Regions from separate parts of the Kinneretia aquatilis genome, predicted to be linked through region 1. Evidence: predicted binding sites of a transcription regulator. Region 1 holds the regulator's gene; each other region holds the start of a gene.
The links. Region 1 encodes sigma-54, which starts transcription at its own class of promoters, with help from an activator protein. Its sites were predicted from a motif close to TGGCANGNAANCTGCTTT; they were not measured.
Positions count from the first base shown of each region.

Region 2: a site for sigma-54 is predicted at 3,092-3,109, ahead of glnA (type I glutamate--ammonia ligase). Genes of this name have one in related genera too.
Region 3: a site for sigma-54 is predicted at 3,535-3,552, ahead of C1O66_RS00910 (PEP-CTERM sorting domain-containing protein). Genes of this name have one in related genera too.
Region 4: a site for sigma-54 is predicted at 3,202-3,219, ahead of C1O66_RS22155 (PEP-CTERM sorting domain-containing protein). Genes of this name have one in related genera too.

Region 1 is NZ_POSP01000003.1:2,626,379-2,632,086, reverse strand. Features, by position in the region: gene C1O66_RS14465 (pre-peptidase C-terminal domain-containing protein) at 1-1,031, shown strand, start outside; gene C1O66_RS14460 (SGNH/GDSL hydrolase family protein) at 1,094-2,107, opposite strand; gene C1O66_RS14455 (RNA polymerase factor sigma-54) at 2,311-3,840, opposite strand; gene lptB (LPS export ABC transporter ATP-binding protein) at 3,939-4,748, opposite strand; gene lptA (lipopolysaccharide transport periplasmic protein LptA) at 4,745-5,383, opposite strand; gene C1O66_RS14440 (thiol:disulfide interchange protein DsbA/DsbL) at 5,572-5,708, opposite strand, start outside.
Region 2 is NZ_POSP01000001.1:610,683-616,390, reverse strand. Features, by position in the region: gene glnL (nitrogen regulation protein NR(II)) at 1-723, opposite strand, end outside; gene C1O66_RS02680 (hypothetical protein) at 781-1,371, opposite strand; gene glnA (type I glutamate--ammonia ligase) at 1,573-2,988, opposite strand; gene C1O66_RS02670 (competence/damage-inducible protein A) at 3,289-4,113, opposite strand; gene C1O66_RS02665 (EI24 domain-containing protein) at 4,110-5,009, opposite strand; gene C1O66_RS02660 (TIGR00266 family protein) at 5,114-5,708, opposite strand, start outside.
Region 3 is NZ_POSP01000001.1:186,727-192,434, reverse strand. Features, by position in the region: gene rplM (50S ribosomal protein L13) at 1-131, opposite strand, end outside; gene C1O66_RS00925 (GNAT family N-acetyltransferase) at 442-1,179, shown strand; gene C1O66_RS00920 (DUF2726 domain-containing protein) at 1,398-2,231, shown strand; gene C1O66_RS00915 (serine/threonine protein kinase) at 2,344-3,417, shown strand; gene C1O66_RS00910 (PEP-CTERM sorting domain-containing protein) at 3,586-4,332, shown strand; gene htpG (molecular chaperone HtpG) at 4,403-5,708, opposite strand, start outside.
Region 4 is NZ_POSP01000004.1:567,061-572,768, forward strand. Features, by position in the region: gene C1O66_RS22145 (pseudouridine synthase) at 68-868, opposite strand; gene C1O66_RS22150 (isoaspartyl peptidase/L-asparaginase family protein) at 1,012-2,031, shown strand; gene C1O66_RS22155 (PEP-CTERM sorting domain-containing protein) at 2,178-2,942, opposite strand; gene prsT (XrtA/PEP-CTERM system TPR-repeat protein PrsT) at 3,386-5,708, opposite strand, start outside.

The sequences.
Region 1 (5,708 bases):
TGGGCGTGGCCTCGGTGGCCGCGCTCGGCAGCAAGGAATCCAGCAGCCAGTCGCAGACGCCCTACGGTGCCGCCGCGGCCGCCTGCAAGGCGGACACTGAATCGACCGCCGGCCCCTATCCCAATATCAGCGCCGCCGAGCGCCGCGATCTGCGCGCCAACACCAGCGGCAACACCACGCCCAAGTCCGGCGCACCGCTGACCCTGCGCCTGCGCGTGCTCGATCTGGAGAACAACTGCGCGCCGATTCCGGGTGCCGTGGTCGACATCTGGAGCTGCGAGGCCACGGGCCTCTATTCCAGCTACGCCCCCTTCGGCACCCAGGGGCAGAACTTCTGCCGCGGCTACCAGAAGACCGGTGCCGACGGCGTGGCCGAGTTCCTGACCCTGTTTCCAGGCAGCTACAGCGGCCGGGCCCTGCACATCCATTTCTCCATCCAGAGCGCGGCGCGCAACATCCGGCCCAATGACGATGGCCGCAATCTGCCCGATGTCTTCGTGGCCCAGCTCTACTTCAACGCCGCCACGGCGGATGAGGTGTTCCGCAGCTTTCCCATCTACCAGCAAGGCGCGCCACGCACCCGCAACGAGGCCGACAGCATCTACGCCAGCGATGGCGGCGCCGGCTATATCGTGCAGGTCAGCAAGAGTGGCAATGCCTACACCGGCACCATCGATGTGGGGGTGAGGCGCTCAGCCATTGGCATGGGCAACAGCCAGAACGTCACGCCCCTGGTCAGCGGCCAGGCTCAGACTGTCAGCCTGGGCCTGCGTCAGTCGCGGCTGTACAGCATCCAAGTGCCGCCGGGCCGTCGGCAGCTCAAGTTCCAGCTTTCCGGGGGCACGGGCGATGGCGATCTCTACGCCCGCCTGGCATCGGCGCCGAGCACCACGGTGTATGACAAGAAATCCGATGGCTCGAGCAATGCCGAAACCATCACTTTCGCCTCACCCGTGGCGGGCACCTACTATCTGCTGCTCAATGCCTACGCCCCGGTCCACAACGCGCGCCTGCTGGCGACCTTGAGCTGAAGCCAGGCGGCGCTGGCCGCCAGCTTCGGGGCCGGTGCTCCAGGCGACCGGCCCTTGTCTTTTCAGCTGCGGCGCTGGCGACCGGCGCGCAGGCCCAGGGCTGCCAGGCCCAGGCCCATCAGCAGCCAAGTCTGCGGTTCCGGCACGGCAGCCAGCATGCCCTGGCCGAGGTAGCTGTGGGTCAGCGTGGTCGGGTGGATGCGGTCCCAGTACATATAACTCTCGGGGCTGCTGCAGATGCTGCCGTCGGGCTGGCCGACATAGCCGGTGAAGCAGGCTTGGGTGACATTGCTGAAGCCGTAGAGCGCCGCGTTGTCGACCAGGGCTTGCTGCGTGCCCAGGGTGTCGAAATAACGGATGTCAATGCCGGGCAAGGTGCGCAGCTGGCCGATGGCCTGATTCAGGCCAAAGTTGAAGCCCAGGGAGAGCTGGTGGAGCTGGCCCGACAGGCCGGACGACAGGCCGGCCGGTGTCTGGCCCAGGTCGGGCAGGCCTGGCATCAGGAAGCTGCGCGCACCCAGGCCGTAGAGGGTCTGCACCGCGCTGCTGAGGTTCTGGATGGCCGCTTGCGCCGTGGCCTGCGAGAAACCCAGGTACTGGAAATCATTGGCCCCGCCCCAGAGCACGTAAAGGGCCTGGCTGTCGGCGGCCGAGCCAGCCAGGCCGGACTGGAAGGCGCCCACTTGCGAGAGCATGCCCGTGTTCTGCAAGGCGGCCGGGGCGCCTGCGGCCACCGCCGCGCCGTTGAGCCAGCCGGTTTGGGCACCGCCCCAGGCGTAGTCCTGCAGGCTCACGCCCAGGCCTTGGGCGAGGTGCTCGACGGCCACCTGGCCGTTGGAAAAACGACCCTGGAAATAGTTGCCCGGCTGGGGCACGGCGCCGCTGGTGGCGCGGTAGAAATTGCCGTTGTCCGAGAGGCTGTCGCCGAAGGCGATCACGCGGCTGTAGCTGGTGGCGGCACTGCTGCTTGTGGCCTGAGCCTGAGCTTGGGAGGGGGCGGCCCAGGCCAGGTTGGCGGCGAGTATCAGCAGCGCGGGCAGGCGGGCGCCGGCCGGGGAGCGGAGGGTGGTGTTCACGGCAGACCTTTCAAGTAACGATCCAAGTCAGCGGCATGATGGCATGTCTCGAAATGGGATTCACCTGAAATCGGTGTGCGTGTTCACGTTTGGGGGTGAACGGGTGAACGGGTGAACAGGTGAACAGGTGAACAGGTGAATGGTGAATCGTGGGGTGTGGTTCACCAGTTTACTGATTCACCCGTTCACTCAAGCTTCAACCTTCAAACCACCCGCCGCATCGTCGTCGTCCCGATGTGCATGCCTTCGCGGTATTTGGCGACGGTGCGGCGCGCGACCTGGATGCCTTGCTCTTCCAGCATGCTGGCCAGGGCGCTGTCGGAAAGGGGTTTGGCCGGGTTCTCGGCGGCGATGAACTGCTTGATCAGCTCGCGTACGGCGGTGCTGGAGGCCTCGCCGCCGGCCTCGGTGGACAGGCCCGAGCCGAAGAAATACTTGAGCTCGAAGGTGCCGAAGGGCGTGGCCATGTACTTGGCCGTGGTCACGCGCGAGATGGTCGATTCGTGCAGGCCCAGCTCATCGGCGATCTCGCGCAGCACCAGGGGCTTCATGGCCACGGCGCCGTGGCTGAAGAAACCTTTTTGCCGCTCGACGATGGCGGTGGAGACGCGCAGGATGGTGTCGAAGCGCTGTTGGATGTTCTTGATGAACCAGCGTGCCTCCTGCAGCTGGCCGCCCAGGGCGCTGTTGCTGATGCCGCCGCGCGTCTGGCGCAGGGCGTTGGCGTAGAGCTCGTTGATGCGCAGCTTGGGCGCGACCTCGGGGTTGATGATGACGCGCAGCTCGCGGCCGACCTTGCGCACGATCACGTCCGGGATCACCGCCGGCGCCTGGCCGCGGGCAAAGCGCCGGCCGGGCTTGGGCTCCAGGGCCACGATCAGGGCTTGCGCTTCACGCAGCAAGGCATCGTCGGCGCCGGTCAGCAGCATCAGGCGGCGGCTGTCGCGCTTGGCCAGCAGGTCCAAGTGCTTTTTGCAGATCATGATGGCGATCACCTGCGGCGCGCTGCGCGGCAGCTGGCGCAGCTGCAGCTCCAGGCATTCCGTCAGCTCGCGGGCACCGACGCCGGGCGGGTCCATGTGGTGCAGCCATTTGAGGGCGATGCGCAGGTGGTCGAGCAGCTCCTCGCGCTCGGCGGCGCTGTCCTCGTCACCGTCCGGCACCAGGGCCTCGGCGATGGCTTCCAGGCTGTCCTCGAGATAGCCGTCCTCGTTGAGAGAGTCGATCAGCAGGCGTAGCGCAAGCTGGTCGGTATCGCTGAGGTGCATGCCGGCCATCTGCTGGACCAGATGCTCTTGCAGGCTGATCTCGGCCGATTCCTGGTCGCTGCGTTCGCCGTCTTCATCGTTGCTGCCCGAGCCGCTGCCGCTGTTGCTGGGCAGTTCGCGGATGCCGTCGAAATCGTCGCCCTCGGTGCCGTTCTCCCAGTCCTCGCGTTCGGTGCTGCCGAAGTCTTCGGCCTGCAGCTCGGGTGTGGCCTCGGCCTCGGCGCCGCCGCCCAGCTCACGGTCGGCGCCGCTGTCCTCGGCGGCGCTGGCCGGGCGCAGCTCGGGCAGCTCGGGCGTGGCGACGGAGAAGTCTTCTTCGGTTTCGAGCAGCGGGTTCTGCGCCAGCATCTGCTCGACTTCCTGATTCAGCTCCAGCGTGGACAGTTGCAGCAGGCGGATCGATTGCTGCAGCTGCGGCGTCAAGGCCAGATGCTGGCTCAGTCGAACCTGGAGTGACTGCTTCATGGCGCGGGCTCAGGGGCAGTCGTGAGATGCAGGAATCCCTGCATCAGCCCCGCGCGGGGCTGCCGTGGCAGCGGGCGTGTAGGCATCCATGGCCGGCTCTACATGCGGAAATGTTCGCCGAGATAGACCTTGCGCACATCGGCGTTGGCCACGATCTCGTCCGGCGTGCCCTCGGCCAGCACCGAGCCCTCGCTGATGATGTAGGCCCGGTCGCAGATGCCCAGGGTCTCGCGCACATTGTGGTCGGTGATCAGCACGCCGATCTGGCGCGCTTTCAGGAAACCGATGATGCGCTGGATCTCCAGCACCGCGATCGGGTCCACGCCGGCGAAGGGTTCGTCCAGCAGGATGAAGCGCGGTTGCGTGGCCAGGGCGCGGGCGATCTCGACGCGGCGGCGTTCGCCGCCCGAGAGCGCCGGCGCCGGGCTGTCGCGCAGCTTCTCGATGCTGAGGTCGTGCAGCAGCGCTTCCAGCAGCTCCTTGATGCGCGGCTCTTTCAGCGCGCGGCCCTGCTCGTCGCGCTGCAGCTCCAGCACGGCGCGGATGTTCTGTTCCACCGTGAGCTTGCGGAAGATCGAGGCCTCCTGCGGCAGATAGCTCAGTCCCAGGCGGGCGCGCTGGTGGATGGGCAGGTGCTCGACCGATTGGCCGTCGATGTGGATCTCGCCGGCGTCGGCGCGCACCAGGCCCACGATCATGTAGAAGCTGGTGGTCTTGCCGGCGCCGTTGGGGCCCAGCAGGCCAACCACCTCGCCGCTGTTGACGCCCAGATGCACGTTCTTGACCACGCGGCGCACGCCGTAGCTCTTGGCCAGGCCCTCGGCTTCCAGGCGGCTGCGCGGGCCGGATTCGAGGGCGGCCACGGGCGCGTGATGGGGGCTGGCGACGCTGCTGTTGCTGCTGCTCATGGCGCTTTGCGGGGGCTCAGGCTGGTGCTGGGCTTGAGTTGCACGCCGGAGGCCGCGGCCGCGGGTGCCGAGGCGGCCTCGGGCGCGCCGCCGCGCGGCATCATCACCACACGGACCCGGCCGCTCGGGTGGGGCGAGGTCTGGCCGCCCTCGAGGGTGAAGACCTCGCTGCGGTTGTCGAACAGGATGACTGCGCCGGTCACCTCGTCGGCCACCGTCGTGCCCTGCAGGCGGCGCACCACGGCATTGCCGATGAAGCGCACGGTGTCGCTGCGGGTGTCGTATTCAAGCTGGTCGGCCAGGCCTTCGATGGCCTCGCCCGGCACATCGCGCGCCTGGCGGAAGCTGACCTGCTTGCCGGTCTGGCCATTGGCATAGACCTGGTAGTAGCCGTCGCCGGTTTCGCGCACATCGAGCTTCTCGGCGCGCAGCACCAGGCTGCCCTTGCTCAGCACCACATCACCGTTGAACTCGGTGCGCTGCTTGGCGATCTCGACGCTGCCGCCGTTCTTGGAGCTGATGTTCAGCGGCTTGGCGCGGTCGCCTTTTTCCGCCCAGCCCGAAGTCGAGGCCCCGCCCAGCAGCAAGGCTGCCAGCAAGCCGGGCAAGACGGAAAAGCGCGGTGACAGCTTCATGGGCAGCAGCAGGAGGGATGGAGGAGGGGGCAGGCCGGGCAATCGAATCAAGCGAGCACGCGTTCGCCGCCCGTGAAGGCGGCACAAAACTTGCAGGCCATTCTAGTACGGGCCTGGGTCAGCCCGGAGCGCCCGCCGTGCGTGAAGCGTGAGCATCACGCCGCGGTGCGTCCGGTGCCATCCATTCATCAGGCCTTGCCGCCGCGCAGCTGTTGGATCAGATGGTTGCTCAGGGCGAGGGCGGCCTGGTGGCCCACCGCGGCGCTCTGCCCCGGGCCAGCGGCCAGGCTGGGGCTGGTCAGGAAACGGCCGCCGATGCCCAGGG
Region 2 (5,708 bases), on a different contig from region 1:
GACCAGCACCAGGGCGCGCACCCGCTCACAAACCTCGTGGATGTTGACATCGGCCACCACCGGCGCATGGCGGTGCGGGGCCAGCAGGCGGTCGACCAGGCTTTGCAGGCGATCGACCTCATGGATGATGACCTGGGTGTACTCGCTGAGCTCGGCCCCCATCGCGGTGGGTGCCAGCTCCATGGTCAGCAGCTGCGCGGCGCCGCGGATGCCGCCCAGCGGGTTCTTGATTTCGTGCGCCAGATTGCGGGTCAGCTCCTTGGTGGCCTGCACCTGGTCGAGCGTGCGTTCTTCGCGGTCCTGGCGGGTCTGCTGGGCGTTCTCGATCAGCTCGATCAGAACCAGATCGCCGCCGCGCGGCGCGGCCGAGCCGACCTCCAGCTGCGAGACGATCACGTGCACCGGCACCAGCACCTCGTGCGGGCGCACGCCACGGCGCAGCAAGGCATCGAAACGGCTGCTGGAATAGGCGTTGCGGGCCACGCCCTCGACCGTGTCGCGCAGGCGGCCGGCTTCGGCAAACCAGTCGTAGAGACTGCTGCGCTGCACGGCGCGGCGCGACAGGCCCATGACGTTTTCAAACGCGGTGTTGGCGAACAGGCATTCGCCGTCCGGGCGGACCACGGCCACCATGGTGGCCAGCATGTCCAGGGCATCGAACACCGGCGGTGTCCGCTCGGCCTCGGTCAGAGGCACGGAATGGGTGGGAGCACTGGGGCTCATGAGAACAACTCCTGGGTGCCGCTGCGCGCGCCCCAGACCGGCGACGATCGCCGGGCCTCAGGACGGCAGCTTGCTGATTTCGCGTTTGAGCGCCGCGACATCGCTCTCCTGGCGCGCGATGCTGGCCTTGAGCTCGGCCATGCGGTCCAGGTAGCGCTGGTAGTTGCGCTCGTCGGCGCGTCGCTCGGCGTTGCCGCCGGCGTATTCACGCTGCGTGGTGGCCAGGCGTTCCTCGGCCTCGCGCAGCTCGGTTTCCAGCACGCGGCGGCGTTCGTTGTCACGGCTGCGCTGCTGGCTCGGGTCGACCCTGCCGCCATCGCTGCTGCTGCGCGCCGCCGGCGTGCCGCTGGCTTCACCATGCGAGCCCCCGGCCGTGCCTGCCGTGCCCGCCTTGGGCTTGGGCGACTGCACCACGGTGATGGGCGAGCCCTCGATGGTGCGGCAACCCTTCTCCAACGCTTCCTTGGCCGACAAGGCATCGGTGTAGAGCACCGGCGGGCCGGGGCAACGGTAGACCGTGCCCTGGGCCTGAGCACCCGAGGCCAGGGCCGAGATGAGCGCGCCCGCACTCCAAACGGCCCATTTCGGCAGACCGGCTCGGGCACTCTTGCGGATCGAAGTCATCGGCGAAGCGGATCGGATCAACATGGCGCGATTGTGGCCCATGTGCTGTGTCCGCAGTCAACGCACAAACCCGCTGAATCCCGCCTTGTCCTGCGCAACCCACAGCCAATGAACCCGGGCCGGGCATGAAAAAGGACGGCCGAGGCCGTCCTTTGCGTTGAGCCTTGCGGCTCGTGAAAGCCCGGCCTGCAGCGCACATCACGGCACGCTGAGGGCCGGCGGCCATCACAGTGCGTAGTACATATCGAACTCGACCGGGTGGGTCGCCATGCGCAGGCGGGTCACTTCCTGCATCTTCAGGTCGATGTAGGCGTCAATGTAAGCATCGGTGAACACGCCACCCTTGGTCAGGAAGGCACGGTCCTTGTCCAGCGCTTCCAGGGCCTGGTCCAGGCTGTGGCAGACGGTGGGCACCAGTGCGTCTTCTTCCGGCGGCAGGTGGTACAGGTCCTTGGTGGCGGCTTCGCCCGGGTGGATCTTGTTTTCCACGCCGTCCAGACCCGCCATCAGCAGCGCTGCGAAGCACAGATAGGGGTTGGCCGAAGGATCGGGGAAGCGAGCCTCGACGCGGCGGCCCTTGGGGTTGGCCACGTAGGGGATGCGGATCGAGGCCGAGCGGTTCTTGGCCGAGTAGGCCAGCTTCACCGGGGCTTCGAAGCCAGGCACCAGGCGCTTGTACGAGTTCGTGCCGGGGTTGGTGATGGCGTTCAGGGCACGGGCGTGCTTGATGATGCCGCCGATGTAGTACAGGGCGAAGTCGCTCAGACCAGCGTAGCCGTCACCGGCGAACAGGTTCTTGCCGTCCTTCCACACGGACTGGTGCACGTGCATGCCGCTGCCGTTGTCGCCGACCAGGGGCTTGGGCATGAAGGTGGCGGTCTTGCCGTAGGCATGGGCCACGTTCTGGATCACGTACTTCTGCAGCTGGGTCCAGTCGGCGCGCTCGACCAGGGAGCTGAACTTGGTGCCGATTTCCATCTGGCCCGCGTTCGCCACTTCGTGGTGGTGGACTTCAACCGGGATGCCCAGTTGTTCCAGGATCAAGCACATTTCCGAGCGCATGTCCTGGCCGCTGTCGACCGGGGGCACGGGGAAGTAGCCACCCTTGACGGTCGGACGATAGCCGGTGTTGCCGTGCTCGTATTCCTTGCCGGTGTTCCAGGCGCCTTCCTCAGATTCGATCTTGAAGAAGGAACCCGACATGTCGTTGGCCCAACGCACCGAGTCGAAGATGAAGAATTCGGGCTCAGGACCGAAGTAGGCGGTGTCGCCCAGGCCGGAGGCCTTCAGGTACGCTTCCGCGCGCTTGGCCAGGGAGCGGGGATCGCGCTCGTAGGCCTTGCCGTCGGCCGGGTCGACCACGTCGCAGGACAGGATCAGGGTCGGCTCTTCGAAGAAGGGGTCGATATTGGCCGTGTTCGGATCGGGCATGAGCAGCATGTCCGAGGCTTCGATGCCCTTCCAGCCTGCGATGGACGAGCCGTCGAAAGCATGGCCGGAGACGAACTTGTCTTCGTCGAAGTGCGAAACCGGCACGGTCACGTGCTGTTCCTTGCCACGGGTGTCGGTGAAACGGAAGTCAACAAACTTGACTTCGTTTTCCTTGACGATCTTCATCACGTCGGCGACGGTCTTGGCCATCAGAAACTCCTAAACGGGTAAGTAGCGGGAGAAAGCTTGCGGATGCGTAGGTATTTGTTTGGCTTGCACTGCTCGAACAGACTCAGGCCGCGCAGCCTTTGAATAAGCAGTTTGTGTGCCAACTTTGGGCTGCTCGTGCGCTTTGCGTCAGCCCTCGGGGCCCAGCCCCGCCAGCCCTGCGCTGCACCGGTGCATCCGGCCCCAAAGCCCCGGGATTATGGGCCGAGGCCCGGCCCCGGAACAGGGCGGCCAGTCAAGAAATCACGAGGCAATCACCAAAACAGTGCAAGACCAGGCGACTCAGCGCACCAATTCAGTGCTCACCGTGGCACCAAACTGGATCACGCCGCTTTTCAGTGCCTGGTAGGCCGCGTCCATCTGCTCCGCCGGGCCCTTGACGCCCAGCTCGATATGGCGGCCCCACTGCGGGTGGTCCACGCTGGGCAGGCTGAAGACCTTGATGCCCGGGAATTCCGCCTCCACGCGCTCCATCAGCGGGGTCAGGCTGGCCTCCATGGCGCCCTGCACGATCAGCGAGAGCTCCTGGCGCTGCACCGGGCGCTGCAGATCGGCGTGGCGCTGGTCCAGCACCCACTCCATCATCGGGTGCGCCATCACCGGGAAGCCGGGCACGAAGTAGACCGTGCCGACCGAAAAGCCCGGGATCTTATTGAAGGGGTTGGGGATGATCTCGGCGCCGACCGGGAACACGCCCATCTCCAGGCGGCGCAAGGTGTCGGGGTGTTCGGGGTCGACCGACTCGCCCTTCTCTGCCGCCATGTCCTGGATGCGCTGCCAGATCAGGGCGCGCGCCTCGGGATGCAGGGCCAGCTCGCGGTCGAGCGCGGCAGCCGCGGCCTGGCGGGTGTGGTCGTCCGGCGTGGCGCCGATGCCGCCACAGCTGATCACCAGGTCACCGCTGGCGAAGGCCTCGCGCAGCCGGGCGCTGATGTGAGCACGGTCATCGCCCAGGTACTGGGCCCAGTCCAGGCTCATGCCGCGCGCGGCCAGGATCTCGATGAACTTGCTGAGGTGCTTGTCCTGGCGCTTGCCGGACAAAATCTCGTCGCCAATGATGATCAGGCCGATCTTGGGCCGAGGGGTCAAAACCGAGGGGGTGTTCATGCGTCAGCCTTGGGCAGCAATGGGGGTGTAGGGGTGGGAGCTTCAGCATCGAGAACCAGGCCCGAGGGTCCGGGCGCCGCGGCCGAGCGGCTCAGGCGCAGCTCCTGCAGCGCGGCCAGGCAGTAGTGCGTGAACCACAGGGAAGAAAAGGCAAAGACCAGGGTGTAGAGCCAGATCGAGGCCAGGATCAAAAACGGCGCCAAGGCGACGGCCATCACGCCAAACGCCCAAATCGCTGCCGGCGCGGCACCGAGGTAGCCCGTCAGCAGGCCCAGGCCCAGCAGGGGCAGGCGGTGCAGGCGCAGCAGCTGACGCCGCTCGGCCACCGAGGCGTGCTCGGACAAGGCGTCGTAGGCAAACACCCGGTAACCCAGCCAGCCCCAGATCAACGGCGGCACGATCAGCACCAGGGGTGGAATCAGCAGGAAAGGCAGGCTGATCACAAAGGCCAGCAGCGCCGCCACTCCATGAGCGAGCGACCACAGCAGCGAATGCACAAAGGACGCACCCCGTTTGCGCTCCAGCAGCGGAAAGCGCCGCTGCGCCACCAGATTGACGGCGGTGGGCGTCAGCAGCAAGGCCACCAGCAAGAGGCTCAGCACCACCAGCACCGGCAGGGCCAGGGCCAGCACCAGCAAGGGCGCCAGGGCCGAGCGGAAACCGCCCAGACCGACATGGTCCAGCCAGCCCAGCAAGGACTCGATCAGGCGCCAGGACTCCAGCTGCGCGCGCATGCCGTCCACGGCCTGCTCCCAGAAAAAGTAGCCCAGGCCGAAGGCCAGGCCGGCCGCGATCAGCAGGGGCAGCAGGGACAGGGCGATCACCCGCGGATGCAGGCAGTAGGCGGCCGCGCGCCAGAAGGCGTCGGCCACACGGCTCATGGATTGAACAGGCATGTCGGGATGGTGAAGGCGAAACCGCGAAGCGGCTCAAAAAACCGAACAAAAAAAGAGCGGCCCGGGGCCGCTCGCAGTGCAGGGGATCGGCGCGCGGCCCTCGCTCACTCGTCGTCGCCGCCGAGCAGGCCACCCAGGATGCCCGCGCCTGCCGCGCCGGCCGCGAAGCCGCCGAGCACCGAGCCTTCTTCCCGGCGTCCGCCGTTTTGCGGAGCAGCAGCAAAGATGCGCGAAGCCAGGCGCGAGAAGGGCAGGCTCTGCAGCCAGACCTCGCCAGGGCCGGTCAGTTTGGCCAGGAACAGGCCCTCGCCGCCGAACAGCGCGGTCTTGATCTTGCCAACGTACTGGATCTCGAAATCCACGCTCGGGGTGTAGGCCACCACGCAGCCGGTGTCCACCAGCAAGGTCTGGCCGGGCGCCAGGGTGCGGCGCACCACGGTGCCGCCGGCGTGGACAAAAGCCAGGCCATCGCCTTCGAGCTTTTGCATGATGAAGCCTTCACCGCCGAAGAAGCCGGTGCCCAGCTTTTGCTGGATGGCGATGCCCAGGGACACGCCGCGGGCCGCGCACAAGAAGGCATCCTTCTGGCAGATCAGGGTGCCGCCGAGCTGGCGCAGATCCATGGGCAGGATCTTGCCCGGGTAGGGGGCGGCAAAGGCCACGCGCTGCTTGCCCGAGCCTTGGTTGGTGTAGATGGTG
Region 3 (5,708 bases), on a different contig from region 1:
TAAATGGCCTTGTGCTTGCCGCGCAAACGGAGTGCCACTTCGCTGGCAACACGTCCGAGCACCTTGTCGGTGGCGTCAATCACAAACCACTCGTGCGTCACTTCTGCCGGCTTGGCGCTGAAGGTCTTCATGAGTTTCTTTCGAATGCCCGGCAGAACATCTGCCCGGCGGTCGGATGGCTGATTCATACCCACACGCGCTACATTCGGTGCCGCTTATCGGGATGCTGCCGGCCTGAAGCTGCCTCCAAGCCTGAACGCATCTCGCGACCTCTCACACAAGGCGCATGGGTTTCTTCCCCACAGCCAAATCAGGGGAAGCCCACGATTGTAGCAGCAGCTGACCCAAAAAGGAAAGGCTGATCCACCGATCAAGGGGAGGCGGGCTGCCAGATCCCGGGTTACCATCCGGGTTATTACGTACGATCCCCAGGGTCCAGCCATGAAACCCGACGTTGACAGCACCGACAAGGATCTGAAGACCGCGCCCGCCGCCGCCGAGGAATCATCCGCCTGGAATCCGGTCGCCGCCTTGCGCCGCATGTCCAGCTGGGTGCCCATCCGCTCGCTGGCCCGCCGCCACCGCCACCGCATCGCCCAGCATCTGCTGACCTTGAGCGAGCGCGACCGCTATCTGCGCTTCGGCTACCCCGCTTCGGACGAGCAGATCAGCCGCTACGCCATGTCGCTGGATTTCGAGCGCGACGAGGTGCTGGGCATCTTCAACCGCAAACTGGAGCTGGTGGCCATGGCCCACCTCGCCTACGCGCCGCGACCGCAGCGCCCGGGCAAGGCCGCCATGGCCGAATTCGGCGTCTCGGTGCTGAGCCAGGTGCGCGGCCGGGGTTTTGGCGCGCGACTGTTTGAATGCGCGGCCCTGCATGCCCGCAACCGCGGTATCGACACCTTGTTCATCCACGCCTTGAGCGAGAACGCCGCCATGCTCAAGATCGCCCGCAATGCCGGCGCGACCGTGGAGCGTGATGGCTCGGAATCGGAAGCCTGGCTGCGCCTGCCGCCCGACACCGTGTCCTCGCATGTGGACGAAGCGATCGAGCGCCACCTGGCCGAGCTGGACTTCCAGTTCAAGCGCCATGTGCGGGTGATTGGCGACATCCTCGATGGCGTGGCCGAGGTCAAGGCCAAGATCGGCGACGCCGGCAAGGGCGCCAAGCTCTGAGCATGGCCAGGGCCGCTCACCGGCCCGAACGGCGCCGCCTGAGGAACAGCGAAAGTCGCGTTTCGCACACCCTTTCGCTTCACCCACCGACCCCGCGAACTGGCGCCCCTGAACCAGGGGATACACCCAGTTACATGTCATCTTCCTGCGCTACATTTGGTGAATAAGCACCTGATCACAGGCGCAAAGAATTCAAACCCATTGGGGCTGTCGAGGGCATGCAAAGCACCATTCCGTGGATCATCGCGCTCGCCTCGGGCTTCGGCCTGTTGGCGCTGGCCCTGCTGTGGGTGCTGCGGCGCTCGGCGCCGCCGACCAAGCCATTGCCGACCGAATGGTCGCTGACGGCCCGGCCGGTGTTCAGCAGCGATGAGCGGCGCGTCTACCGCCTGCTCAAGGAAGCCCTGCCCCACCATGTGATCCTGTCCAAGCTGCCCCTGGTGCGCTTTTGCCAGCCGACCGAGGCGCAGGAAGTGCGCTACTGGTTCGACCTGCTGGGCGCCATCAACGTCACCTTCGCCATCTGCAGCCCCAACGGCCGCGTGCTGGCGGCCGTCGACCTGGACAGCGAACGCGGCATTTCGGGCCGCGGCCTGCAGATCAAGCAGTCGGTGCTGGGCGCCTGCCGCGTGCGCTACCTGCGCTGCGCCATCGACAACCTGCCCAGCGCGGCCGAGCTGCAACTCCTGGTGCCCTTCAGCAACAGCAACTCGCGTGGCCCGCAGGCCGCGCCAATGCCTGGCGCTGTGTCGCCCTCGCGCCCCAGCCTCAACGGCAGCACCCCGCGCCGCGCCAGCCGCAAAGGCTTGTGGCAAGACTCGGCCGTGTTCCACGACTCCTTCTTCGCGCCCGACAGCCGCTTCGACAACAACGGCATGGTCGATGCCCCGCCCCGCGGACACAGCAGCCACCGTGGCGGCCCGGCCTTCCAGAACTCGGTGCCTTTCGGTGAGCCGCTGAACGCCGACGCGCAATACCCGGACGAGGCGCCCAACGACATCGTCGGCCTGGTGGTCGACTCGCCGCGCTACGGCGGCCGGCTGCCCCGCTGAAGGCGCAGGCCCTTCGGCCAAAGCCTCAGCCCCCACAGCCCCAACAGCGCCCAGGCGATACTGCGGCGCCGGACCGAACGAGGTCCGGCGCCGCTTTTTCTTTTCCCCACCCATGAACCCAGACCTGGACCGCAGCTTCGGCTCCCTGACCCCCGAATTCATGCTGGATGCGCTGGACGCCGCCGGCCTCTACGGCGACGGCCGCATGCTGCAGCTGAACTCCTACGAGAACCGGGTGCTGCAGCTGCACCTGGAGGATGGGCGCATTGCGGTGGCCAAGTTCTACCGGCCCGGGCGCTGGAGCGACGCGCAGATCCTCGAAGAGCACCAGTTCGCGCGCGAGCTGGCCGAGGCCGAGGTGCCCGTGGCCGCGCCCTGGGCGCTGCAAGACATCAAGGGCCAGCTGCACCTGGCCGGCACACCGGCGACGCTGGCGCATTTCGGCGACCAGCGCTTTGCCGTCACCCCGCGCCAAGGTGGGCGGGCGCCCGAGCTGGAAGACCCTGAGGTGCTGCGCTGGATCGGCCGCCTGCTGGCCCGGTTGCACACGGTCGGCCGGCAGCGCCCTTTCGAGCACCGCCTGCGCTGGGCCGGTGCCGAGCCCGGCCGCATGGCCCGCGATCTGCTGGTCGCCCTGGACTGCGTGCCCATCGAAGTCTTCCCCGCCTGGGACGCGGTGGTGCAGGCCTGCCTGAGCCGCATCCAGCACATCTTCGACAGCATCCCGGAGCTGAAGGTGCTGCGCCTGCACGGCGACTGCCACCCCGGCAACATCCTCTGGACGCCCGACCATGGGCCGCATTTTGTGGACCTGGACGACGCCGTCACCGGCCCGGCGGTGCAGGACTTGTGGATGCTGCTCTCCGGCGACGAAGTGGCGGCGCGCCAGCAGCTTTCCTGGGTGCTGGACGGTTACGAGACGGTGGCCGAGTTCGACCGCCGCGAACTGCGCCTGATCGAACCGCTGCGCACCCTGCGCATGATTCACCACAGCGCCTGGCTGGCCAAACGCTGGAACGACCCGGCCTTTCCGCTCGCCTTCCCCTGGTTCGGTACGTCCAACTACTGGCATGACCAGGTCGCCAAACTGGGCGAGCAACTGGAGGCCATGACGCCCAAGGACGAACGCCCCGTGGATGACTTCCTCGATGAAGGCGGGGTTCAGTTCGATGAGGGTTTCCGCTAGGAAGGTGCGCGTCTTTCGAGCCCCCTGGCATCCAGGATCTGTCGGTCAGCTTTACAGAATCCCGCAGCCCAACAAGCTCCGGGCCCTAACTCCTTGATTCATTGAGCTGTATCAAGCTGGCACGGAACTTGTAACTGAATGTTGCCTTCTCCCCATGGAACGGAGGCCATGTCAAGCCAGCGCTCAGGCGCTGCGCGGGACGTGGCGCTGAGCTGTCGGGTTCTGGTTCAAACCTCTTTGAATGAGCAACTTATGCAATCCAAAAAACTCTTCAGCGCCATGACTCTGGCCTTCGTTGGGGGCCTCTTCACCGGTGGCGCACAAGCTGGCGTTGTCTATAGCGAAGGCTTTGACAACGGTTTCAACGGCTGGACTCGCGGTGATGCCTACTGGTCGGACTGCCAAGGCCAAGGCAATTGCGTTGTCGGCTCCGGCGGGCAGAGTGGCGCCTACTTCAACCTGGGCACCCGCACAGGCCCGGAACCCGACCATCGCTTCTTCATCAGCTCCGTCTTCGACATTGCCGCCAACAGCGATTACACGCTCCAGTTCTACGTGCAGGACGACTACGCAGGCTATGCACCCTACAACGTGCCCATCCAAGCGCAGATCAACGGCAGCAATGTCGGTGGCATCGTCAAGGCTGCCACAGGCGGCTGGAACCTAATCAGCTTGAGCTGGAATTCTGGCGCTGCCACAACAGCTCAAATCACACTGAAGAACGAATACCAACTGTCGGGCTACTACCAAGGCGGCGGCTGGCTCGACTGGGGCTACGGCAACGACTTTGGAGTCGATTCGATCTCCTTGACTGGCGCTGCCCCCGCATCCAACCACGTGCCAGAGCCCGCGACGCTGTCGCTGGTGGCCCTGGCCTTGCTGGGCGTTTGCGCCGGCCGTCGCCGCTCAGTCTGAGCGCGCGCTCCGCATGAAAAAGCCCGCCAGATGGCGGGCTTTTTTCATCGAGCAGGACGTTGAGGAAACATCAGCCCAAGAGCATGGCGTTGACACGACGCACGTAAGCGGCCGGGTCCTCCAGATGACCGCCCTCGGCCAGCACGGCCTGGTCGAAGATCACCTGGGCCAGATCGTCGAACTGGGCGGCGCCGTCCAGCTTCTTGATCAGGACGTGCTCGGCGTTGATCTCCAGGGTCGGCAGCGAGGTGGGCGCGGCTTGACCGGCTTGCTTGAGCAGGCGGGCCAGATGGCCGCTCATATCGCCCTCTTCCACCACGATGCAGGCGGGCGAATCGACCAGACGGGTGGACACGCGCACATCCTTGGCACGGGCCTTCAGCGCTTCCTTCAGGCGGTCCAGCAGGGGCTTGAAGGTTTCGGCGGCTTCCTCGGCCTTCTTCTTTTCCTCTTCGTCCTGCAACTTGCCCAGGTCGATGGCGCCCTTGGCCACCGATTGCAGCGGCTTGCCTTCGAACTCGAACAGGTGGGAGAGCATCCACTCGTCCACACGATCGGTCAGCAGCAGCACCTCGATGCCCTTCTTGCGGAAGATCTCCAGCTGCGGGCTGTTCTTGGCGGCGCTCAAGCTGTCGGCGGTGATGTAGTAAATCGCCTCCTGGTCTTCCTTGGCGCGCTTCAGGTAGTCGGCCAGGGACACGCCTTCGTCGGCCTGGGTGGAGGCGAAGCGCAGCAGCTTGGCCAGGCGCTCCTGGTTCTGGTGGTCTTCGCCGATGCCTTCCTTGAGCACCTGGCCGAAGTCCTTCCAGAAATCGGCGTACTTGGCGCGATCGGCTGCATCCTCGCTGTCGGCCAGCGATTCCAGCATGCCCAGCACACGCTTGGTCGAACCCTCGCGGATGGCCTTCACATCGCGGCTTTCCTGCAGCAGCTCACGGCTGACGTTGAGCGGCAGGTCGGCCGAGTCGATCACGCCCTTGACGAAGCGCAGATAGACCGGCATCAACGCCTCGGCGTCATCCATGATGAAGACGCGCTTGACGTAGAGCTTGACGCCACCGCGCTTGTCGCGGTTCCACAGGTCAAACGGCGCCTTCTTGGGGATGTAGAGCAGCTGGGTGTACTCGCTGCGGCCTTCCACGCGGTTGTGGGTGTGGGCCAGCGGCGCCTCGGTGTCGTAGCTGATCTGCTTGTAGAACTCGTCGTACTGCTCTTGCGTGATCTCGCTCTTGGAGCGCGACCACAGGGCCGAGGCCTTGTTGACCGACTCCCACTCGTCCTTGAGCACCTGTTTGGCGGCCTCGGCGTCCCACTCTTCCTTCCTCATCAGGATGGGCAGGGAGATGTGGTCGGAGTACTTGCTGATGACCGACTTC
Region 4 (5,708 bases), on a different contig from region 1:
AACCCTTGAAAACCACAGTCATATGAAGTTTCCAGGGCAAACCACTAGGGTGTTTGTCTCAGCGCAATCAGGAGCTGATCAGAGCTGGACTGTGAACCCACTGCCACTCGCCGGGCTTGAGGTCGGCGGGCAAGGCCAACGCGCCGAACTGGGGTCGATGCAGACTCTCCACCCGGTTGCCGACGGCTGCCACCATGCGCTTGACCTGGTGGTACTTGCCTTCGGTGAGTGTCAGGCGCAGGCCGTGGCTGCCGAAGGCCTCGGCGCCTTCGGCCTTGACCATCTCCGGCGTGAAGCCCGGGCGTTCGCTGGCGACAGGTTTGCTCGGTTTTAGGGGCTTGCGTGATTCGCTGGCGCGGCGGGCTGCCAGCTCGGCCGGCAGCTTGGACTCTGCAGGTTCGCGCAGCTCCACGCCGGCCAAAAGCTGAGCCACCATCTCCGGCGTGACTGGATGCTTGCACTGCGCCTCGTAGACCTTGGGCACATGGTGCTTGGGGCTGGTGAGCTTGTGGATCAAGCTGCCGTCGTCGGTGAGCAGCAGCAGACCGGTGGTGTCTTCGTCTAGTCGACCCACTGGCTGGACATTGCGCTCGCGCAACGGCGCCGGCAGCAAGCTCATGACGCTCGGATGGTGCTTGGGCTTTTGCGAGCATTCATAGCCTGCCGGTTTGTTCAGCAGGATCAGCGCCTTTTCGTAAAAGGGCCAGGTCTTGCCACTGACCTCAAAGCTGAAGCCCTCGGTTTCGTATTCGGCATCCGGATCGTCTGCCTCTTCGCCGGCAATGCGAACCTCGCCGTTGTAGATCAGACCGGCGCAGAGGCGGCGGGTGCCGAAGCCTTGCGAGAACAGGATGTTGGAGAGGCGCATTTTCATATCGCTATTGTCCATGAGCCCGCTGCGCTGTTCGCACGCGGGCGCTGAAGGGGCGCTGATGCTTGCCTATGATCCACAAGCGCCAAGTCCGAGGTGATCCTCGCTGCCGCAATACTTCGCTCGCCATGGACCTCAAAATGACCGATACAACCACTTCTCGTCCTGCTCCTGTCCTGGCCATCCATGGTGGCGCTGGTACCTTGACGAGGGGCGCCATGAGTGCCGAGCAAGAGGCTCGGTATCGCGCTGCCTTGGCAGGCATTCTGCGCGCCGGTCAGGCGCAGCTCGCCGCAGGCGCAAGCTCAGTTGATGTGGTGGTGGAGGCGGTTAGGCAGCTCGAAGAGTGTGAGCTGTTCAATGCTGGCAAGGGCGCGGTTTACACGGCGGCTGGCACCCATGAGCTTGACGCCTGCGTGATGGATGGGCATGGCTGTCGTGCAGGCGCAGTGGCTGGGGTCAGCCGCACGCGCAACCCGATTCTTGCGGCTCGAGCGGTGATGGAGCACAGCGCTCATCTGCTGTTTGTCGGCGCGGCAGCCGATGAGTTCGCCGCACGCCATGGCTTGGAACAGGTGGAGCCCAGTTGGTTTGGTACGCCGCATCGCCTGGAGCAGCTTCGGCGTGCGCGGCAACTGCAGGCTGGCGTGCTGCGCGATCACGATGGTCAAGAGTTGCTGGCTCGGGATGTGTTATCGCTGCGGGGCGATGCTCGGGTGTCGGGCCCAATTGATGAGCTGACCAAGTTTGGTACGGTCGGCGCTGTCGCCCTGGATGCGGCCGACCATCTGGCGGCCGCCACTTCTACGGGTGGCATGACCAACAAGCAGGTCGGTCGAGTCGGGGATACGCCACTCGTGGGAGCCGGAACCTACGCCAACGACGCCACTGTGGCCGTGTCATGTACGGGCACGGGTGAGCTGTTCATTCGTGCTTGCGCCGCACATGATGTGTCGGCACTGATGGAATATGCCAGTCTGTCATTGGCCGAGGCTTGTGAGCGTGTGGTGATGCAAAAGCTTCCGCCGGATGCAGGTGGATTGATTGCAGTCTCTGCCCGAGGCGAGGTATGTCTGCCATTCAACTCCGAGGGAATGTATCGGGGTTATGCGCGGGTGGCTGCTGGCGAGCCCGTGGTGGCGGTCTATCGCTCAGAGTAGTTGTGCTGAGGCATCGGCACGCAGGCTGATTTGCTCCTTTGCGCACTTAATGACTGCTTGTCTGAGATTCGACAAAGACATGAAAAAAGCGGCCCGTGGCCGCTTCTTATTGTTGATGGTCGGGCTGGATGGCCCAGCCCTTTGCATCAGTGCTTCTTGCTTTGGCGGCGGGTGTAAACCACGCCGAACACAGCCAAGCTGACCAGTGCCAGTGAACCAGGCTCCGGCACGGCACGTGCGGTTGCGCGGATCAGGGCCTGGCCCGAGCCGCTCGGGTTCGGGTTGTAGACGGAGAAGGTGTAGTTCGTTGTGCCAGTCAGGCCGGCAGCCCAGGTGCCATTCAGACCTGCCAGGTAAACGTCCACTTGGTTCTTGAACGATGTACCGGTCTCGTTCACGTCCAGGCCGCTGTTGGTGTAGGCGGCGCTGTAGTATTTCTTGTCGGAGCTCTTGCCGGCGCCGTCGCCCAGGATTTCCCAGATGGCGAACTGGAAGGCGGCCGATTTGGTTGATGAAGTCAGGCTGTCAGAGTAGGCGTGCTCGAACAGGTTGGTCAAGTCGGCCAGGACGCGGCTGGTCGTCGTGGTCGAGTCGTCGTACATGCCCTTGATGCCTGTCGCCTGGTAGTTGGCGCCCGCAAAGATCGAGGCGTAGCCCATGGTTGCGCCGCCGGGCGTGGCCTGGTAGCCATTGACGAAGTTGTTCAGCGACACCTTGTCATAAGTGTCCGGCGAGAGGTAGTTGTTCAGCGGGTCCAGGCAGTAAACCCAGAAGCTGTTGGCGCCCAGTGCATTGCTTGTGCCTTCATTGACCTTCCAAGCGCCCAGACCGGTGTCGCGGGCACTGGTGTTGCCGAACACCAGCGAGTGGGTTTCGATCAGCGAAGAGCCGGAGCCAGTCGCCTTGGTCACGGTCGTCGCGCCTTGAGCGTAAGCGGAGCCAGCGGCTACCACGAACAGAGCCGTTGCGGCAAAAGACGCAAATCGACCGGTGGTAGTTGTCGCTGTGGCAGCGTAGTTCATGGTGTGGACCCTGTCGGCGTAGATGGTGTTACGGAAATCTTGGATTGCATCCTACTCGGCCCTTGGCTTCCAACAATCCCGCGAACCGGGGGGTGTTGAGGGGCTGTAAAAAATTCACAGTTGCAGCCAATTACCCAAGCAAATACTCAATACCAATTTCATGCCTGGATTCTGCCTGCTCAATCCGTAGCAAGAGAACCCCCGATATCGAGGGGCGTGAGTAATGTCTCGGTCAATTGGCCTTGGTTTGGATATTCGAATAGGCCTTTTGGCTTACATATTCTGGGCTTGATTTGCCGTATTGGCGTCAGGGCGCAAGACTGGAGCCGTGATCACAGACCGAGTTCCAGTTTCAAACGGCTGACCTCCTGCGTCATCGGCAGCTTGGGTTGGGCGTTGAGCGCAGCGCTCAGTTCTTCCTTGGCTTCTGCTTTGCGGTTCAGCTTGGCCAAGGCGAAGGCCAGGTGAAAGCGGATTTCGCTATTGCCGGGGCTGCGCAGGCGAGCCTCACGCAAATGACGCAGGCCGCCCTCGATATTGCCGCGCTGCACCAAGATCCAGCCCAAGGTATCGGCTGCATCCGCGTTGCCGGGCGCCTGCTTCAAGGCCTTCTCGGCTGCAGCGACGGCTCCAGCGTCGCCCATGCGGTGCAGGAGTTGGGCGTAATTGAGTTGAATGCCGATGTCTCCTGGCTGCAAGGCCAGAATCTGTTGGTAGTTCTTTTTCGCTGCTTCATTTCGGCCCGCTTGCATTTGCACGCCCGCGACGGCCTTCAGGGCGGTGATGTCATTGGGCGCTTTGCGGGCCCAGCCCTCCAGCATGAGCAGGGCCTTGTCCAGCTCACCTGCGGCCACCATGGCGCGCGCCAGCAAAATCGCATTGGCCGTACTCGGTTCTTTCTCGAACACGGTGCGGTAGCCAGCTTGAGCGGCAGGAAATTGACCACGCGACATGGCCACATGGGCGCCAACCAGCGTTGTTTGCACTTTGCCTGGGTGGGTGTTGTTCAACGTCTTCAAGGCGGCATCCACCTTGGCGGGATCGCCGCGGCGAGCTTCCACCTCGACCTGCAAGAGCAGGGCGCCGAGGTCGCCCGCCTGCGACTGCAATGCCTTTTGCACGTTGTAAGTGGCCCCATCGACATTGCCTGCAGCCAGTTGCATGCGTCCAATCTTGACTTGCTCCTGTGCATCAAAGTCCGCCACGCGGGTGGCCTCTTGCAGCACCTGGCGTGCGTTGCTGCCGTCGTTCAAGGCCAGGTAGACACGTGCCAGCGACAGCAAGGCGGGAAGCTTGCCGGAATAGTTGGCGGCCAGACTCTTGGCCAGGGGCAGAGCAAGATCTGCCTGGCGTTGTTCCATGTAAAGCTCCACCAGCATCAAGCCCGGGCGCGCGTCAACGCGCTGCACCTCGTGGGCATGCCGCAGATGGGCGATCGCTTCATTGGGGCGCTTGGCGCGCAGCTCGAGGATCGCCAGCTGGTGGAGCAACTCGGCATCATCCTTGTTGCCGCCTTCCAGCAGCTTCTCCAGTCGTTTGCGCGCCGGATCGAACTTGCTTTCTTCCATGTCCAGCCAGGACAGATTGACGGCCGCCGGGCGGAAGTTCGGGTCTTTCTGCAGCAACTGCTGGAAGGTGTCGCGAGCGCCCTTTTTGTCACCGGCCCTGCCTTTGATATTGCCCAGGAAGTTGAGCATGGTCAGGTTGTCGGGCTCGCGCTTGACGATGGCTTGGGCGGTCTGCAAGGCCTTGGCGGTCTGGCCTTGGTTGAGGTAGACGTTGGCCAACTGAATGCCAGCGCGGCCATCGCCCGGTGTGGCGGCGAAGGCTTTCTCCAGATTGGCCAGGCCCAATTTGTCCTGGCCCAGGCTCAACTGGCTGAAGCCCAGCTCGCGGATGGCCGAGGCCGAGCCGCTGCGGGCGGCCGACTTCTCGAAAAACTCACTCGCCTGGACATAGCGCTTGCGAGCCATGTTCACCGTGCCCAGCAGGAACAAGACCTGCGGGTCTTCCGGATTGATGCGCTGTGCGGCTTCCAGCAAAACCATGGCCCGCCCGTAGTCGCGGGTGTCGACCAGGATGGATGCCAGCATCACCTGCGCGGCGTAGTTCTTGCTGTTCAAGCCCAGGAGGATGTCGAGATAGCCGCGCGCCTTCTCCGGGTTGCCCAGTGCACGGTGCGACATTGCTCCGGCCAGCAGCAAAGGGTCGTTGCCCGCCAGAACTTCAGGGGAAATGGCGTCGATCAGGTCCACCGCATTGGCGAAGGCGGTCTTGGCGGTGGCAAGGTCGCCTTTGCGGTTGGCCAGAAAGCCGCGCAGAAATGAGGCGCGTGGGTCTTCCAGCTCCCATTCCACCAGTTGGGCCAGGTCCTTGCTGGCCTCGGCCTCCTGATTCAGGCCGATCAGTAGGGAAGCACGTGCCACGCGGGCGTCGACCTGCTTGGGATTGATCTTGAGGGCGCGTTCTTGGGCCGCCAGGGCGCCCTTCAGGTCTTGCTGACCTTGCAAGATCGTGCCCAGGGTGTACCAGGCGCCCGCTTCGTTGGGCGACAGCTCGGTGCCCTTGAGCGCCGAGGCCCTGGCCTTGTCTCGCTCGCCCAGGCGCAGCAGCATGGGTGCCTCGGCTGTCCAGGGGCTGCCCGAGCGGGGATTC